Linked DNA regions of Nitratifractor salsuginis DSM 16511. The protein of the gene in region 1 interacts with the protein of each later gene in a pairwise test. Links are inferred from orthologs where the notes say so. Each region holds a gene or a part of one and is shown on either strand. Other genes may lie near its edges.

Evidence for each region.
Region 2: the proteins of recA (region 1) and NITSA_RS01950 interact in binary tests that used the Bacillus subtilis proteins (3 or more experiments, as listed by UniProt). The link is inferred for Nitratifractor salsuginis DSM 16511 from one-to-one orthologs.

What each region holds. Positions count from the first base shown.
Region 1 is NC_014935.1:182,391-185,675, reverse strand. The notes cover bases 105-3,070. They hold recA (recombinase RecA), read right to left. Parts: upstream 2,127-3,070; coding sequence 1,083-2,126; downstream 105-1,082. Other genes in these bases: NITSA_RS01025 (menaquinone biosynthesis family protein), read left to right, coding at 2,258-3,070; eno (phosphopyruvate hydratase), read right to left, coding at 105-921. In the rest of the region: more of eno, read right to left, coding at 1-104; more of NITSA_RS01025, read left to right, coding at 3,071-3,118; NITSA_RS01020 (UDP-N-acetylmuramate dehydrogenase), read left to right, coding at 3,131-3,285. UniProt on the Bacillus subtilis protein: Multifunctional protein involved in homologous recombination, DNA repair and competence.
Region 2 is NC_014935.1:391,212-394,507, reverse strand. What follows is about bases 32-3,008. They hold NITSA_RS01950 (DNA-processing protein DprA), read right to left. Parts: upstream 1,922-3,008; coding sequence 1,142-1,921; downstream 32-1,141. Other genes in these bases: NITSA_RS01945 (divergent polysaccharide deacetylase family protein), read right to left, coding at 1,911-2,933; NITSA_RS01955 (TlpA family protein disulfide reductase), read left to right, coding at 551-1,135; radA (DNA repair protein RadA), read left to right, coding at 32-482. Outside these bases: more of radA, read left to right, coding at 1-31. UniProt on the Bacillus subtilis protein: Protein that helps load RecA onto ssDNA during transformation. Binds cooperatively to circular ssDNA, is able to bridge different segments of DNA. Favors the loading of RecA onto SsbA- or SsbB-coated ssDNA and formation of RecA-DNA filaments.

The DNA.
Region 1 (3,285 bases):
CTTGTCGGCTAGGCGCTCGGTGAGTTCCTTCCATCCTTCCCAGTCATCCTCGCTCAGACCATCCTCGATCGAGACGATGGGGTATTTCGCCAGCAGCGCTTCGTAATAGTCGATCATTTCGCTGCTGCTGAGTTCTCGGTTCTCGGATTTGAGCACATATTTGCCGTTTTCGCCCACCAGTTCGCTGGAGGCGACATCCAGGGCGATGGCGACCTCTTCACCCGGCTTGTAGCCGGCCTGTTCGATCGCCTGCATGATCACTTGGATGGGCTCTTCGTTGTTTTTCAGGTTGGGTGCGAAGCCTCCCTCATCCCCCAGAGAGGTGCTGTGCCCCATCTCGTGAAGGATCTTTTTGAGGGTGTGGTAAATTTCGCTGCTGGCTCTGAGGGCTTCGGAGAACTCTTCGAAGCCTTTGGGAACGATCATATACTCCTGGAAATCCACATCGTTGTCGGCATGCTCTCCACCGTTGATGATGTTGAGCATCGGCACGGGCATGACCACGGCGTTGGCCCCGCCCAGATAGCGGTAGAGGGGCACTTTGAGGGATTCGGCAGCGGCGCGCGCCACGGCCATGGAGACCCCCAACACGGCGTTGGCACCGAGATTGGAGTAGTTTTCCGTCCCGTCGAGCTCTTTCATTACCAGATCCACTTCGGCCTGGTTGAAAGGGCTCATTCCCACCAGAGCTTCGGCGATCTCGTTATTGACATGTTCACAAGCGATGAGCACCCCTTTGCCCAGATAACGCTTGGGATCGCCGTCTCTGAGCTCCAGCGCTTCTCTTTTTCCGGTACTCGCCCCGCTGGGGACGATGGCATCGGCGACGGTGCCGTCGCTCAGGCGGACCGTGGCACGGACGGTGGGATTGCCCCGGCTGTCGAGTACCTCATCGGCGGTGATATCTTCGATAAAGACCATAAAACTTCCTTTCTCGCTAGCAAAATTGGGATGATCTATTTTATCGCATCTAACGTGAAGCGTGGATAAAGTTTTTCGAAAGGGTGCAATGCGGAAAGGAAGGAAAAAGCAGGCGCAGCAACGGAAAAGTTCTCCCGGGAAAAGCGGAGAGGGTCCGGAGATCACTCCTCGGTGGAGGCGATCTCCTTCTCATCCATAGCCAGCCCTTCGCCGAAGCCCAGGGCCTCTTTGATCTTATGCTCGATCTCGGCACGCAGCTCGGGATTCTCTTTGAGGGTCTGCTTGGCGTTTTCTTTGCCCTGGCCGAGCTTCTGGGCTCCATAGCTGAACCAGGCTCCCGATTTGTCGATGATGTCCAGCTTGACGCCGTAGTCGATCAGCTCGCCCTCCTGGCTGATCCCCTCGCCGAACATAATGTCGAACTCCGCCTGGCGGAAGGGAGGGGCCACTTTGTTTTTGACCACCTTGGCCTTGACCCGGTTTCCGATCTGGCTCTCGCCTTGCTTGAGGGTAGCGATCCGGCGCACATCGATACGCACCGAAGCGTAGAACTTCAGCGCGTTTCCTCCCGTGGTCGTCTCGGGCGATCCGTAGCCCATGGTCCCGATCTTCATCCGGATCTGGTTGATGAAGATGACGGTGGTGTTCATCTTGTGGAGGATCCCGGTGAGTTTCCGCAGCGCCTGGCTCATCAGCCGCGCCTGGAGCCCCACGTGGGTATCTCCCATATCCCCTTCGATCTCGCTTTTCGGGGTCAGCGCCGCCACCGAGTCGATCACCACCAGATCGACCGCCCCGCTGCGGGCGATCGTCTCCAGGATATCCAGCGCCTGCTCTCCAAAGTCGGGCTGGCTCACCAGGAGGTTGTCGATATCCACACCCAGATTCTTGGCATAGAGTACATCCAGGGCATGCTCCGCGTCGATGAAGGCGCAAACCTTCCCTTCTTTTTGGGCCGAGGCGATGGTCTGCAGCGCCAGAGTGGTCTTACCCGAAGATTCGGGTCCGTAGATCTCCACGATCCGCCCCTGGGGCACCCCGCCGATCCCCAGGGCCATATCCAGGCCCAGTGAACCGGTACTGATCGCCGCGATCGGTTCGATCTCCTTGTCCCCGAGACGCATCAGGGTCCCTTTGCCGAAGGTCTTGTCGATCTGTTTGATCGCCATATCCAATGCTTTTTGTTTCTGAGGATCGATTGCCATACTCTTGTCCTTTTCTCTAAAAATCTCTCTTTGAATTATCGTGATTCTACCACCATCTCCCTGCGGATGGAATGAAAATGTCACAATGACATTTTTGGATAAAATATCCCAACTCAAGACACGGAGCCTCCATGACCGTCCAACTCGCCCACTCTCCCGATGCCGACGATATCTTTATGTATTACGCCATCCGTTTCGGCTGGGTCGATACCCTCGATTACCGATTCGAGAATGTCGGCCTCGATATCGAAACCCTCAACGAAGAGGCCCTCAAAGGGACCTACGACGTCAGCGCCATCAGCTTCGGGCTCTATCCTCTGATCCGCGCGGACTATGCCCTTTTGCGCACGGCAGTCAGTTTCGGTGAAGGCTACGGCCCCAAGCTCATCAAGCTCAAGGGCAAGCGGCTGAGGAGAAACTTTAAAGTAGCCCTCTCCGGACGCTACACCACCAACGCCATGCTGGTGCGGATCTTCTATCCCGAAGCGCGGCCGGTCTATATGAACTTCCTCGAAATCGAAGAGGCGGTCCTGGAGGGCAAAGTCGACGCCGGGGTACTGATCCACGAATCGATCCTCGATTTCGACCCCCGCCTGGAGGTGGCCAAAGAGGTTTGGGATATTTGGCAGGAGCTCGCAGGTGAAGAGCTGCCCCTGCCCCTGGGGGGAATGGCCCTGCGCCGCAGCCTCCCTCTCAACCGGGCCATCGAGATCGAAAAGATTCTCACCGAGGGGGTGTTGGTGGCCAACCGGCGCAAAGAGGAGCTCTGCCGCCTCCTCGAAGAGAAGAACCTGGTGCGCATCTCCGACGAGCTGCTGGAGCGCTACCTCAATATGTACGCCTCCGAAGAGAGCGCCGAACTCTCGCCCCTGCAGCTTCGTGCCCTCGACCGCCTCTTCGAAATCGGCCACGAGCACGGCCTCTACGACTGCCCCATCAAGGCCGAGGAGTACCTCATCCCCAGAGAGTACACAGAGGACCGAAATCTTTGAGAAGCACCGGCAATGTTCGTTAAATCCATCGACTTCTCCCGCTACTCCAGCATCAAGATCGGCCCGGCAGCAGAGGTATTGATGCTCGAAAAGGGAGAGGCCGTTCCCGCGGGGCGCTTCCTCGTCGGGGGCGCTAATAACCTGCTCATCTCCCCTACCCCGCCGCC
Region 2 (3,296 bases), 210 kb from region 1 along the record:
CGGGATCGGCTCTGACCGTGATTATGGAAGGAAGCCGCCCCATCGTCATCGAGATCCAGGCCCTTGTTGCCGAATCCTACGGCCACCCCCGCCGCAGCTCTACCGGATACGACAACAACCGCCTGCAGATGCTCCTCGCCCTCCTGGAGAAAAAACTCGACCTGCCCCTGGGGACCTACGATGTCTTCGTCAATGTCAGCGGCGGGATCCGGATCAACGAACCGGCGGCCGATCTGGCGGTGATCGCGGCGATACTCAGCAGTTATCGGGACCGGGAGCTCAGCGCCGGGACCGTTTTCATCGGTGAAGTGAGCCTCACGGGTGAAGTGCGTGAAGTCCCGGCGCTGCAGCAGCGGCTCCGGGAATTGGAGACCCAGGGCTTTGCCAAAGCGGTCCTCCCCGCCAAGCCACTGGAAGAGAGCAGCATCAAATGTTATATCACCCAAGAGGTCTCCAGGATCGTCGAATGGATCTTCGTTTAGTCTCGTTTACTCTTTGACATACCCGCCTGCTATAATTCCTTTAATATCTGATCAAGAAAAGGATTTTTATGCGCAGATTTTTCACCGCTTTTTTGTTTTTCGTTATAGGAGCAGCATTGCTGCAGGCACAGGAGCCTGCCAAGCAGGACAAAGGGCTGACCCTGACAACCGTCACCGGCAAGAGACTCCACATCAAGGGTACGGAAAACGGTTTGGATATCCGAGAATATCGGGGGAAGATCCTCTTTCTAGAATTCTGGGGAACCCACTGTCCTCCCTGTCTGATGTCCATTCCCCATTACATCGACCTCAGCAAGAAGTACAAAGGCAAATTAGCCGTCTTGGCGATAGAAGTCCAGGACACCCCTGCCGATCTCCTGAAAAGCTTCGTCACGAAACACAAAATCAACTATGATGTCGTTGATTATCGTACCGGGATGCCTCTGGTAAATTACATCAGCCGTCGGGCACAATGGAGAGGGAGTATTCCATTTCTACTCATCTTCAATTCAAAAGGCGAGTATGTCACCTCTCAAGTGGGTTTGCTGCCTGAAGAGACCCTCGAAGGTGTGATCAAAACCCTGGAGAAAATGAAGACGGAAAAAGGGAACGAACAAAACAACACTACTCCGGCAAAACCGGTAGCGAAATAACCCTCCTCAGGCCAGACGAACCCGTCCGTCCCTGATCTCCACTTCTCCCATCAATTCCGCTTCATAGAGCCGCGCTCCAAAGCGGTTCAAAACCTCATCCACTGTCGGATTCTTTTGGCAAAAGTAAAAAAAGTCATCAAGTGGAAGCTCTTTGGCTGGCACTGTGCCGAAGCGATCCGCAAACTCCTCTATGCTGTAGATGGGTTTCGCCACCCCCTCTCTCAAAAGATCATTAGTCCCTTCACTCTCACCCAGACGTTGCGGCAGGACCCAAATCTCCCGTCCCAATTTCCCGGCGATCTCGGCACTGCGCATCGAGCCGCTTTGTCGATCCGCCTGGGTGATCACCAGGACTTCCCCCAGGGCCACGACCAATTCGTTACGCACGACGAAACTCCAGTTGGTCGCCCGCATCCCCGGCTCGAAGCGGCTGAGCAGGAGCCCTTCCTTCTCGATCGATTCGATCAAAGGGGCGTTGACAGCCGGATAGCGCAGATCCACTCCCGTCCCCAGCACCGCAATGGTCGAGGCAGGACCCGCCCCCTGATGGGCGATCGCATCGACCCCCATAGCGGCTCCGCTGACCACCACTACACCTCTTGCCGCGAGTTCTTTGGCGAGCCGATGGGTCATTTCCCGGGTATAGGCCGAAGGTCGGCGCGTCCCGACGATGGAGACTTTGCGCCGTTTCAAGAGTTCCGGATTCCCCAGGTACCAGAGTCTTTCCGGAGGCTTTTTGAGCGTTTCGAACTCTGCGGGGAGTTCCTCAAGCAGATCAGCGGCCATAGTGTTCCCGATAAAAATCATCCAGATAGACCGCTTTGACCCCTTTCAAAAGCGAAGCCGCCTGCTTCAAGACCCTGAGCGTCACCGGATGGGGGTGTCCGATCGCGATGGCATAGCCTCTCTTTTTGGCCAGGCGAACCGCCCGTTTCAACTGCGTGCGAACCGCTTGAGGAATCTGGACATTATCCAGGAAGACATCCCTTCCAAGGTAGGGCATATGATACTCTGCCGCGATCTTCCGTACCTTGGAATGTCCGCTGGTCCGGCTATCGAGGAAGATGAAGCCCTCCTTTTTCAAAAAGCCGTATAGCCGATACATCGCCCGGTAATTGGAAGTGAAGACGCTGCCGGTATGGTTGTTGAGAAAGCGGGCGCTCGGGAAGAGGTGTCGGATCTCCTCGACCCGTTTCCGGACCTTGGCCGGATCATCCCGGACAAAAAGAGTCTTTTCAAAACGGTTCATCTTTTTGCTCCCCGATTCCAGGGGAAAATGGATCATATAGTGTCTAAGGCCTTTGGCCAATTTCGGTGTATGTTTATTCATCTGAGAAGGAGGGAAAATAGAGGGAGTGACAGGAAAAGGAAGCTTCCGAATAGCCGCCAACTGTCGGGGCTGGGAGACATCGTCGATAATCAGAACCAACTCGGGCGAGGATGATTTTTTTGGAGTGGCCTTTGTGGATGGGGACTCGTTTTTCCCCTTGGCCCTTTTGCGGGTCTTTTCGATGAGATCCTCCAGACCGAATCCCACTCGATCCTCTTTGGGATACTCTTCCCCTACCAAAGAGGGCTGTTTCGGAGCTACAGTAACCGTCGATGTCTTGTGGGCCAAATAAGTGGGCCTGGAGCTTTTTGTCTCCCCTCCCCCGGCAAGCAGTGCCAATCCCAACACCGTACTCATTCCCAACAGTCCCAGTACCGAGAGAGCGAAGCGCCGCAGGGTTCGCTGACGCAGTTCACTCCGCTTTTTTACGGCACGTTCTCTGGCTGATCTCTTTTTCTTCAATCCCACATTTGCCCTTCTGAGAAATTGTCTTATTTTATCCAAAATCCATTACGCACAAATCAAAAATGACACGATGAAATAGAGGGATGAGGAGTTAGTAACCGAGTAATGAGCAACCGAGTAACCGAACTCGTGAAATCAGGTAGACAAACAGAATATTTTTCCGAGAGGTACCTGGATTTCTGATTTGGGTAAAAGAGCTTAGGAGTAATAAAGATTAGAGATACACTGAAGGTTTTATCCCGATTTGCCGGAGATCTGGATGTTAGGGTGAAGGAGGCTATGAACAATTGAAATTCAGACAAATCAAGAAAAGACAAACTGAAGATTTTGCTTCAGTTTGCCCTAGATTTCGGGGTTTGAGAGAAG